Regions from separate parts of the Paenibacillus sp. V4I7 genome, predicted to be linked through region 1. Evidence: riboswitches for the same ligand, from Rfam matches in the RefSeq annotation. Region 1 holds a riboswitch; each other region holds the start of a gene.
What was found. A riboswitch is a leader RNA that binds a small molecule or an ion and turns the genes downstream of it on or off. The one in region 1 is predicted to bind cyclic di-GMP.
Positions count from the first base shown of each region.

Region 2: linked by a shared signal. The riboswitch ahead of QFZ80_RS04910 (hypothetical protein) and the one ahead of QFZ80_RS09440 (hypothetical protein) in region 1 are both predicted to bind cyclic di-GMP.
Region 3: linked by a shared signal. The riboswitch ahead of QFZ80_RS31140 (S-layer homology domain-containing protein) and the one ahead of QFZ80_RS09440 (hypothetical protein) in region 1 are both predicted to bind cyclic di-GMP.
Region 4: linked by a shared signal. The riboswitch ahead of QFZ80_RS34265 (OmpL47-type beta-barrel domain-containing protein) and the one ahead of QFZ80_RS09440 (hypothetical protein) in region 1 are both predicted to bind cyclic di-GMP.

Region 1 covers NZ_JAUSZD010000002.1:1,845,431-1,848,481, reverse strand. Annotated here, with positions in the region: gene QFZ80_RS09445 (GDYXXLXY domain-containing protein) at 1-1,578, opposite strand, end outside; gene QFZ80_RS09440 (hypothetical protein) at 1,746-1,973, opposite strand; cyclic di-GMP riboswitch class I at 2,133-2,227, opposite strand; gene QFZ80_RS09435 (ABC transporter ATP-binding protein) at 2,583-3,051, opposite strand, start outside.
Region 2 covers NZ_JAUSZD010000002.1:813,836-816,886, forward strand. Annotated here, with positions in the region: gene QFZ80_RS04905 (MDR family MFS transporter) at 133-1,356, shown strand; cyclic di-GMP riboswitch class I at 1,468-1,562, shown strand; gene QFZ80_RS04910 (hypothetical protein) at 1,665-1,970, shown strand; gene QFZ80_RS04915 (exopolyphosphatase) at 2,140-3,018, shown strand.
Region 3 covers NZ_JAUSZD010000002.1:6,655,841-6,658,891, reverse strand. Annotated here, with positions in the region: gene QFZ80_RS31145 (3D domain-containing protein) at 1-201, shown strand, start outside; cyclic di-GMP riboswitch class I at 403-497, shown strand; cyclic di-GMP riboswitch class I at 718-802, shown strand; gene QFZ80_RS31140 (S-layer homology domain-containing protein) at 863-3,051, shown strand, end outside.
Region 4 covers NZ_JAUSZD010000002.1:7,312,829-7,315,879, forward strand. Annotated here, with positions in the region: gene QFZ80_RS34255 (hypothetical protein) at 1-300, shown strand, start outside; gene QFZ80_RS34260 (hypothetical protein) at 335-793, shown strand; cyclic di-GMP riboswitch class I at 1,147-1,238, shown strand; gene QFZ80_RS34265 (OmpL47-type beta-barrel domain-containing protein) at 1,333-3,051, shown strand, end outside.

The DNA of each region.
Region 1 (3,051 bases):
AGCAATCCAGAAGCCCATTGACCAAGTATAAATCCATTTGATATTCAGTTGTCTACTAATGACCAAAGCGAGAACAACGACGATAAAGAACAGCACATTTGCTATATAATACCAAGATGACTCCGCTATAAAGGTTAAGGCGAATAAAGTTAACAGAAATGAAGGAAAACTGCTGTAAAGAATAGGCTGTCTGACTCCCGCATTTGCTATAACCTGACCAAAGGCAAACATAAGGAATAATAAGCTGGTAAGCACTGTAAGGACTATAATGCCGCTATCGATCCAATTGATTAGTACGAACGCAGCAATTATGACGGCAGCAAGAAAGAAGAATATGCGATGTACCAAACCAGTAATGTAGATAAAAGCTGCAACCGTAAGAGCAAGGAAAACCAAGAGAATAGGAACATTTTCCGTAAAAACAGCCGCTCCCGCGCCAAGCAGCAGTCCACTAATGAGAATCGTGTATCGCACTAATGCATTTAGTTTTTTCGCTATGATCATCGCAATGACAGTGACAAAACCAAAACCTATCAATACATTCTCCGGTTCATCAAATCCTAGTACAACTGTAACGATCCCAATGATCGTCAAGCTTCCCAGAATCGAACCAATAATGATGACTGATACAGTGAGAACACGGACGACCCATTTGGTAAAATCGCCATCCGGCTTTGCTTGATCCGAAGCTTCTAGATCTGAGTGATTTTCCGGATCCAAATGCTTGGATGCAGGATTCCAAGAACGAATAAAGTTCATGAACTTTACATTCGCAAAGATGAACAAGATAATAAACAACAAGCTGGCAATGAAAAACAACTCGTTATAATGCTGGATAATAAGCTCGATATATTTGACGGTCACCGAGATCGATACCCACAAACCCGCAAACAATAGATAAGCTTTGTTCCTCGTCTTGTGTGTATAGTAAATCGCTATCGCAAGTACTAGGACGAGAGGTAAGTTCATAAAGACACCGTACTTTTCGTACTCTTGTGAATTGGAAGCCACGACTAAAACAGCCATCCCAACTTGAAAAGAGATCCATTTGAGAAAAGACGATTGCAAACGCCCCTGCTCGGTCAGAACATACAAGATGCCATTCGCAATGGCGATTCCGAGCCAGATGGCAATTTGGATGATTTCCGCATCTGAACTCCCTCCCCAACGTCCAAAGAAATAAATCCCATAAGCGAGATGGCCCAAAATATAGGCCAGTGCATAGTAGGGCTGCCATCTAGTTAATAGGGCAAGTAAAAATGCCGGAATGAACCATACGGCGAACAAGCTGTAACTGTCAGCATGAGAATTGTAGGTTTGCCCAATGAGTCCAACACCTACACCGAAGGATATACAGCTCGCAAACAGGCTAAGTTTACTTAGAAACTGCCTGCCATTTTGGCGAGAAAGCCATACTGATAAGCCGTAAAAGCCCATAATGAGCACAAAGACAGGAATGAATTTCTCCCAGCGGTTTAATTTCTCCCAATTCGTAGCAAAAAAATATACAATGGCGGTTAGTAGAGCACTAGCTCCCAATATATAGCCTAGTTGAATCGTAACAAATTTAGATTTCATGATGATATTCCTCCTCTCGCTTACTTCTTATTGTACTAGAGATGTTCAGTTTGAGAAGTACTATCTATTCCTAGTACCAGATCATTAGCCTATAGATGACAAGACATTAAAATAACAAAAAAGCCAGCACTAGGCTGGCAAGTATCGAATGAAGAAAGCCGTTATATTCAATCTGTATTCTTAAACTTTTGAACAGAACTTTGCAGTACAACAGCCATATCAGATAGTTGGCGAATCGCTGAGGTTATTTCCTGAATGGAAGCACTTTGCTCTTGAGCCGCCGCCGCCACTTCCTCGTAGCCTGCAGATTGTTCCTCAGTAATTCCAGAGATTTTCTGCATGGCGTTAGAAATAGTCTCAAAGGATCTTTCCGCTCTCTCTAATGTATGGATCAAGTGGTCTGTCCGATTGGAGAAAACAGAAATTCCATTAAAAATAACTTTAAAACTTTCATACGTATCGTTAATCCAGCTTTGACCTTGTTCAACTGCTTAATTTCCTTGAACAATGCTCTCCATGACAAGAATGCTGTCATTTTGGGTACTAGAAACGAGCTCGGTGATTGAGCTTGCGTCTTTCGTGGATTGCTCCGCCAGTAGTCCCTCTAGCTTTGCGTCCCTATTTTTCAATAGGTTTGCCATTATAAAGTTGTAGGTGAAAATTCCCATCTTCGACAATAATCGACAACAAAACTTTACAATTTTATACATTAGCATAGTATAGTAATATAAATAAAACAACACAATTTTCCAGTATTGTTTGTAAAGTTAGTATATTGTAACTATATTGCTTTTTTAACATTTTCCCTAACCAAAGGTAAAATAGGATCAAAACTCTCTCTCAAGACAGATATACCAATCCATTTACGCAATACAACGATAGAAACTTTTAGAGTCTTTCTAGGACTTTTGTCACGCATATAAAATGAGAAAAGCTTCGTCACGATTTCCTAACAAGGAGTCGGACAAAGCTTATTTTCACACCTAAGTTGCCGTGCATGCCTGCTATGAAATCGTTTGCTTCGCATCCATATTCCCCTGTGAATGCAGATATAATTGCTCGTAATAGCCACGAAGCGCAAGTAATTGAGCATGGTTCCCTTCTTCAACAATTTTCCCCTGGCTCATTACAATGATGCGGTTGGCATGCATAATGGTTGAGATGCGATGTGCGATAACAAGTGTCGTTCTTCCCTCGGCTACGACCTGCAGCGCGGATTGAATCAACTGCTCCGTTTGTGAATCCAAATTCGCTGTAGCTTCATCTAAAATCAGTACTTTCGGCTGGAATACGATAATTCGCGCGAACGAGATCAGCTGTCTCTCTCCTGCGGAAAGCCCGCTTCCCCTCTCGGATATGCGGGACTCATAACCATCCTTCATTCGTGAAATGAGAATGTCTGCCCCAACCATCCGGCATGCCTCAATAACTTCCTCACGTGTTATGGTTTCATCGAACATCCGGACATTGTCC
Region 2 (3,051 bases), 1.0 Mb from region 1:
AAGTCAGCGGCTCACAGATTCAAAACTAGAGCCAAATTGGAGACACATATCGTCATTTTTCGTGTATAATTGGAATTCGGTGTCGATTTCTTTGACCTTCGGTAAATTAAACAGCGATAGGAGTCATCTCTAATGAATCGATTGCGTGGTTTTCTAAATTCTTATCATCCCATTGTACATACGTTAATACTTGGAACCGTTATGGCTAGGGCCGCGTCCTCTATGAGTTTGCCGTTTCTCGCGATTTATTTAGCCAGACATACGTCGATGAGTGCGGTGATGATCGGAATTGTCATTGGGATGGGTTCTTTGGCTGGGACCGTAGGCGGTTTTATTGGGGGCACCTTATCGGACCGATTCGGAAGGCGCATTATCATGCTGGCGGCGCTTTTCGGCTGGGCGTTCGTGTTCTTAGGCTTCAGCATGGTTAAATTACCAATTCTGTTTATGCTGCTCAATATGCTGAACGGCTTGTGCCGATCCTTTTATGAGCCCGTGTCGCAGGCGTTGATGGCAGATCTCACAGAACCTGCGAAGCGACTTAAAGTATTTTCGATGCGGTATATGGCTATTAATCTTGGTGTTGCAGTCGGGCCACTTTTGGGTGCCTTTTTCGCTACGATGAACGGTGCGCTGCCTTTTCTCATCACAGGAATCATTTATTTTATTTATGCGGTCACTCTTTACGCACTGCTCATCGCTTTTGGCATCAAGAAAATCGAGGGTGAGAAGAAATCTTCGGTTACTTTCGGTTCTGCTGTGCGAGTGATTCGCAGTGATATGACTTTTCGCTTGTATATCTTTGGTGGCATTATTGGAGCTATCGGATACTCCCAGGTGATGGTGACACTTTCGCAATATTTGGAGCAGAGTTTTGTCGATGGCGTGAAAATGTTTGCGATCTTGATGAGTGTGAATGCGATTGTGGTCATTGTCATGCAGATTCCACTTACTCGGTTGGCCGAAAAGTACACGCCAGTCGCTGCAATTGTAATTGGCAACCTAATGTTTGCGTTAGGGGATGTCGGCTTTGCATTTTCCCACTCGCTGGTATGGCTAATTATTTCGATGGGTATTTTCACCCTTGGCGAGATTCTAAATTACCCCGCTGCTAATATGTTGATTGACAAATTAGCTCCCGAGCATATGCGTGGCACCTATTTTGGCGCTCAAACATTAACGAACATAGGCCACTTTATTGGACCCTGGGTAGGTGGGTTCTTGCTCGTTTCTTATGGTGGAGATACGTTATATGTTCTTATGGCTGTTCTTACAATTGCGGGATCCATTTTCTACTGGAGAGGCTCAATTCGTCAAATGATGGCGAAAAATACGTCGAAAAAAGAATTTTTTTGAAAAATAATGCAAAATTAGTTCTTAGGAACTATTCGATTTCAAAACGACTTCCCGTATCCTTGAGAGTGTACATATTTATTACTCTTAGTTCTTCAGATATGTAGCAAGACATCTCGACAAAGGCAAAGCTGGCGAAAGCCAGTGACGCAAAGCTAAAGGGGCTTCCTTGTCCTGCAAACCGGACTCGCAGCCAGCCAGCCGCCGAACGATTGGGTATCAACATCAGAACCCCTCCGATCGGTTCACTATGGTGGGGTTTTTCTCTGTCATAACAAATTCATGTAAAAATAAAAGGAGGATCCAGCAGCATGCAATCAGAAGGAATACAACAAGAAGAACAAAAAGTGACTTCACTATGTGGTAATCATGTTGCCCGTTTGGTGCCTTCCTCGGATGGACCAAAGCTCATGATTAATCGGGAAGAATACGCGTTAAATGAAAATTGTTGGGATGTTGAAATGTTTCACGGGAGAAACAATAGCATCTTGATTTTCTACTGGAAGGGCGAGGTTAAACTTTCTGTGAAAATGCCGCCGATGTCGCAAATTGAAGCATTTTTGACAAGGCTTTATCAATGTTTATCATCCAAATTAAGAACGGTACAGCCTATCTAGGCGTACCGTTTTTTTATTACCAGCTGTAAGGGATTTATAAAGACAAAATGATTGTCACAAATTGACACAAGCTGATATAATGATTGTGGATTTTAGTAGTGCTTTGGAACTATTATTAGGGGGATACATGCATGAGATTAATCACTCGTTCGGATTTTGATGGATTAGTATGCGCGATGCTTTTCAAAAAGATTTAAACATGGTGGATGAAATGAAATTCGTCCATCCCAAAGATATGCAGGACGGTTTGATAGAGGTTTCGGAAAACGATATTTTGGCCAATGTCCCTTATGTAGCGGCTTGTGGCTTGTGGTTCGATCATCATTCCAGTGAACTTGAGCGGATGGGCGAAAAGATTGAATTCAAAGGGGAAACCCGTATCGCGCCAAGTGCGGCACGTGTTGTTTATGATTACTATGGAGGGCCTGAGACCTTCGGTGATATCGATGATATTATGCGTGGGGTAGATAAAGCGGATTCGGCGCAGTTCAGCAAAGAAGATATTTTGAACCCAAGCGGATGGGATTTATTATCTTTTATCATGGATGCTCGAACGGGTTTAGGCCGTTATCGCGATTATCGGATTAGTAATTATCAATTGATGGAAGATCTTGTGGAGCACTGTGCAACGATGTCCGTTCATGAGATTATGGAATTACCAGATGTGAAAGAGCGTGTTTCGCGATATTTTGAGTTAGATGCCTTATATCGTGATATGCTTCAAACCTATACGCGGACGGAAGGCAATGTTATTATTACCGACCTTCGTGATGTGGAAACCATCTATCCAGGGAACCGTTTCATGGTGTATGCCCTTTATCCGGAGCAAAATATCTCGATTTGGGTCGTCGATGGCCGAAATAAACAAAACTGCGTCTTTGCTTGTGGTCACAGCATTGTGAATCGCTCGTCCAAAACGAATATTGGCAATTTGATGCTCCAAAATGGTGGAGGCGGTCATCATGCAGCTGGTACTTGCCAAGTTGACTATGTGCACGCTGAGGAAGTTTTGAAGAAAATTGTTGAAACGATGAGAACAGACGGATAAAATAAGTGAAACGGACCGCAGGATGGGGAGTTC
Region 3 (3,051 bases), 4.8 Mb from region 1:
ACGATCGCCGTGGATCCTGCTGTAATCCCTTTAGGATCTACAGTGTTCATTGATGGCATCGGCATTCGCAAAGCGGAGGATATTGGTTCTGCTATTCGCGGTTCGAGAATTGATGTATTCATGAATGATTTAAGTGAAGCACAAGAATTCGGCGTAAAGAAGAATGTGAAAGTCTATTTACTAGACAAAGAGAATGTTTAAATCGATAGGCAATTTAATAGGGCTTAGGGTCAACCGGAATATCCGGTTGGCCTTTTTTGTGTGAAAGCACACACTTTGCGTAGGTATTTCCTCTTTTTTGTAGAAAAGTGTTGAATTATGAAATAATGTGGATTAATATGGAAAACAGTCAGTTCTAAAAGACTAGTTATAATGAGTAAAAATACCTAATAACCAAGCGATAATGAACAAAGGCAAATCCATCGAAAGGTGGAGACGCAAAGCCACGGGTCTAAGCCATGAGTCACAACTCATGGGATGATAGCCGGGTTGCTCTATTGAGCTTGGTTTTTTGTGTTATTTAACATGGAGATTGAGAAGGAGCGAGTGCGTGTGAGGTTTATAGGATAAACTTCGAAGGAGATTTCGTAGAAGGAAAGATGGGTAAAGGCACTTACTATGATAGGAATGGTAAGGTAATTGTCCAGGGGCAGTAAGTTTGACGTGATGAGTCTAAATGACTAGTAGTAAAGTAAATCTACCTAAGTACCAAGCAATAATGAACAAAGGCAAATCCGTCCGAAAGGCGGAGACGCAAAGCCACGGGTCTAAGCAAGGGCACTTCCTTGTACGGGCTACCTACATTCCTTTTGGAGTGGCTTTTTTATTGCCTTTATATCAAAGTAAAAGAGAGGAAGATTGTATGTTGGCGAGGTTAATAGGAAAAGTTGCATTTATCGTTATGTTTTTGACCGTTCAATTCGTATCTTTCTCAGGTTTAGCGCAAGCAGAAAACCAACCATCCTTACGTGACATTAATGGATATTGGGCAGAGGATGCCATAAACGAATGGATCGGTAATGGATTGATTTCGGGCTATGCCGATCAAACCTTTCAACCCGATAAAGTCATTACCAGGGCGGAATTCATATCGCTTGTCAACAAGGCGTTTGAGTATCTCCATAAGGATGACCAAACCTTCAAAGATGTTTCTCAGGAGAATTGGTTCTATAACGATGTAGCCAAAGCAAAATATGCCGGCTATATTTCTGGGTTCGATGACGGCACCTTCCGTCCAGATCAACCGATTAGCAGAGAACAGGCTGCCAAAATCATCTATCCACTTATGCAATTAGAAGATGTGTTACCAAAGAGCGATACGCGAACGTTTCACGATGAGCAGCAAATGTCTGACTGGAGCAAGCCTTATATAAAAGCAGTCGCCTCGGAGGGTTATCTTAAAGGGTATCCTGATCAGAGCTTCCGTCCTCAGAAATCCATTACAAGAGCAGAAGCCGTAGTGATGCTAGATAATGCCGTAGGGCAGCTGATCCATGAGCCTGGAACTTATACTCCAAAAGCTGATGTTGAAGGAAATATGACAGTCAACAGCGGCGGTGTCACTATAAAAAATGCTGTGATCAAAGGCGACCTCATCTTGGCAGCGGGGATAGGGGAGGGGGAAGTGTTCCTTGATCACGTGACAGTAAAAGGAAGAACGATTGTGAATGGGGGCGGAGAAAACAGCATTGAAATTCAAGATTCGACCCTCAATCAGATGGTGGTTCAAAAGGACTTCAGCAGAGTCAGAGTTTTTGCTAAAGGCTCTACGAGTATAAGTCATACCATTATAAAATCGGGTGCGAAATTAGAACAAGAGCAAGGAAACGAAGGCTTCCAATCCATTTCCGTGCAAGGAACGACTGTGAATGATGTCGTTCAATTAGTAGGGACATTTGTGAAAGTTGACCTGAAGTCGATGGTAACCGTCGAGATTTCCAGTCAATCCGTTGTCACCTTGCTTGAAACGCAAGCAGGTTCGGAAGGCTCAGGAATCAAGATGCTGGGCAATGCCATATTGGAGCAGATCATTTTGCAAGCAGCCGCGAAGGTGACGGGAGAAGGATCAATCCTTAATGCGGTGATTAATGTGGAAGGCGTAAGCTTTGAACAAATTGTAAAGAAATATACACTTGCCGATCTGGTGAAGCTCGTCGTAATTGGCGGGAAGGAAGTAACAGGAAACTCTCCTGTTCCGAATGAGGACAACCCGAGAGAAGATGTACCTCCTGGACAGCCACCGGCTACTGAGCCGGGTAATGTAGTGGATATTAATGCTGCCTTTATCATACAGGACAAGGTATACACACTGTACCCATCCATCGCAGATTATTCGACGGTTCAATGGGACGTTTCGAACACGGTTACACAGGATACATACCAGACCGAATATACCGGGACGTTAGAAGACGTAGGGATCTACAGCATTATAGGCGGATCGGTTTCTCCAGCTCCGTATAACGTAACCAATCGAAATTCAACACAGCATTATTCCGGGCTTCTGTTATCCAGCATTGCGGTTAGCGAAAGCGTGTATGCTCAGGTTTATTATGGTGGCAACGAGATGATTTCTTATCAAATCAATGACAGTTACACGGTCCATGATCTAGGTAATCAGCTGCCGGGACAAGCGGTGCCACTCACTGCAGGGGATAACCTTACGCTCGTTTACGGAAGTCAGTATCTTGTTTTTGCAACATGGAACGGAAGCGACTGGGAACTTGATGGGATTTATGATCAACTAGAGTCGCCAATTGGTCTAAAGGCATCGACAGTATCGAATAGGGAGATCGCTTTGGAATGGAATCCAGTTACGAATGCAACCCAGTATCATATTTATTACAGCGCAACTGCTGATGGCGAGTTTGTGCCCTTGGAGGATCAAAACGGTCAACCGATTACGGTAACCGGAACGACCTATGTCGATAGCACGAATCTTCCACATACGACAAGATATTATGTCGTTACATCAGCAATTGATGAAATTGGCGTGGAATCCGGACCAAGCAGCATTGCTTTTGCTACAACTTATTATAATGCACACATAGCTCT
Region 4 (3,051 bases), 5.5 Mb from region 1:
ACAAGATATGTTCGTGAAGAGCAATCGAGTAAGCGACCGGTTGTAGAATTATTTCCCGGGAAAGAAATGGTCTCGGACATGGATGATGCCGTTTCTCTAGCAGACAGCTATAGTGACATGGATTCGGCAGAGCCTATTGAACCTTCTCATGAATCGAATGATGATTTCAACCAGCCAAAGAAGGAGATCCTGAGTGCCAATGATCAGAAAAAATTCAGCTTGGCGCAAATATTCCGGCAATCTCGGCATAATTCGGGAAAGCTAGTACAACCCTCGGATCATGGCAACAATAATGAGTAGGTGAACTCCATGATAATGAAAAGGAGGACATCAGATGGACAACGGACAAGCTAAGGACGCAGCGCGTCATTTTAATCTTTCAGATGAAGTTTTTCACCATCCCGGCATGGATATTTATACACAAATGACTTTTATCGTCTTGAAATGTTATTCTTCGGAATCGAATATGCCAGGATTATCTGATATCGCTAAGCTCGGTCGCATGAGTCTCAAGCAGGCGACCAAGGCTTTGCAGCAACTCGTGGAGATGAGAATTGTCTCGCATAAAATATTCCGTCGTATGGTTGGAGATTTCCAAGACGATCGACTTTCGTGGGCTGCTAAGGGCTTGCTTACGTTTTGCAAAGAGAACCCGAACATCAACCTAGACGATCTAGTGGAACTATCCAGTGAATCGGGCGAGGATGAACATAGCATACGCAAGGCTCTTAAGGAATTGTACGAATATGGGTACTTGGAAGAGTACCCTGTATGGAGTAAAATTGCTAACTAAGGTATAGATGACATAAGAATCAATTTTTGTATATCACCCGCAAGTCTGAGGGGACTTAAAATAGGCCATGCTATCTACATTTGTAGAAGCATGGTCTATTTGTTTAAGTTTGAAAGACTCTAAATGGCTCGATGTTCATATTGTATACAACATCATGTATAAAGGGGTATCCATTCAAATATTGTCGAATTACAATGAAACTTTGATGAATATAGGACAATCATTGGATTTTCAACTAATTAAGAAGATCAAAAGTACTAGAATATATGTGGGGTTTGATTATATAGTTAAATTTACCTATTCAAATTACTAGGAATATAGTATTATGGCAGAGATGGAAATATCGAAATCTCAAGTGAAAAGGGCAAATTGCAGGAAACTGTGAGACGCAAAGCCAAGGGCCTGAAACGCGTATTAAAAACGCGGATGGCAGCCGGTTACCACAGGGAATCATAGTGTTTTTCTATGAACCTTGTATAAGGTTCTTTTCTTTTTTTTGAGATCATTAATCCTTATTATAAGAAAGGAAGGAATGTCAGATGTCAATGAAGAAATCAAGACAAATGTCTATGGTTCTCACACTGCTTTTATTTGTTCAATTAATCTTTCCAGGATTACATGCGTGGGGAGCAACAGACAACGGAACTATCTTACCTCCAAGCAATCTTGCTACTCAACTTCTAACGCCAGATGATGTGAAATTAACGTGGAGCCCGGTGTATGGAGCTACAGGATACACTGTATACAGCATCACCTATGGGCAGCTTATTAATGTTGGGACAACAACAACAGCTAGTCTTACTATAAATAATCTGGCGGAGGGGTCCTACAGTTATGTTGTATCCACCTTAAGTTCTGAAGGCGAATCTGGCCCTTGTGCTCCGGTGGATGTTAACATTGTTTATCCCGATATGACAGCTCCAACCTCTTTAACATACACCTTACAAAATGGTAACAATATCGTTTTGAACTGGGGAACAGCTCCTAATGTACAAACCTATCATTTGTATGAAAATCAAGAGGATGGAAGAAAATTAGTCTATTCAGGGACAGCAAGAACTTTTACAGTCAACAATACCGCTGAGGGAATATATACATATACAGTAACAGCTAGTCATACTTTGTACGGTGAATCTCCTAACTCTACGCCAGTAGAAGTTACTGTCGGATATCCGGCTATGACGGCTCCAAATGGTTTAACGTATACGGTGGCTACCGATGACGTTACATTGAAATGGAATGCTGCTGCTTATGCAACTGGTTATAATGTCTATCAAATTATTGATAATCAAAAAGTTATAAAAAGCAGCCAAATAACGGGTACAACTGTATCCTACATGAATTTGCCCGCTGGAAATTATACATATGTCATTCACTCTTTCAGTGACCGTTTCGGAGAATCTGTCGAGGGCAGCACGGTTTCCTTAACCGTAGGGATGATGGTGCCGCCGAGCAACCTGACTTTTAAACTTCAAAATGTGAATGACGTGGTACTGACTTGGAATGCAGCGATCAACGCAACCTCTTACAAAGTGTATCAAGTAATCGATGGAGAAAAAGTGTTAAAAAATACAGTTACCGGTACGACGGTTACATTTACGAATATGCCAACCGGCGATTATGTATATGAGGTTCATTCGTTAAGCAACTTGTTTGGCGAGTCAACAGACGGTAGCACAGTTTCCTTGACTATAGGAGGAGTCACGATGACTCCTCCCGCAACGTTCACTTCCAAACTGCAAAACTTGACCGATATCGTTCTGACTTGGACAGTTGCATCTAATGCTACCTCCTATAAAATCTATCAAGTTATCGGTGACGAGAAAGTACTGAAAAGTACGGTAACAGGCACGACGGTTACCTACATCAATATGCCTGCGGGTGACTATGTATACGAGGTTCATTCTGTTAGCACCCGTTTTGGTGAGTCTGCCGAAGGAACCCAAACTGCCTTAACCGTTGGGGAAGTAGCCATGGCTGCTCCGGGGAATTTCGCATACAAATTCCAGAATGTAAATGACATTGTACTTACATGGACGGTTGCACCTAATGCTACGGCGTATAAAGTGTATCAAATCGTAGATGGTACAAAGGTATTTAAAAGTACAGTAACCGGAACGACCGTGACCTATGCCAATATGCCGGCTGGTGTTTACCTGTACGAGGTTCATTCCTATAGCGATCGATATGGGGAATCCGTAGCAGGGAGCCAGGTATCATTTACGGTAGATGCTGTTACCATGGTAGCTCCGGGCAAT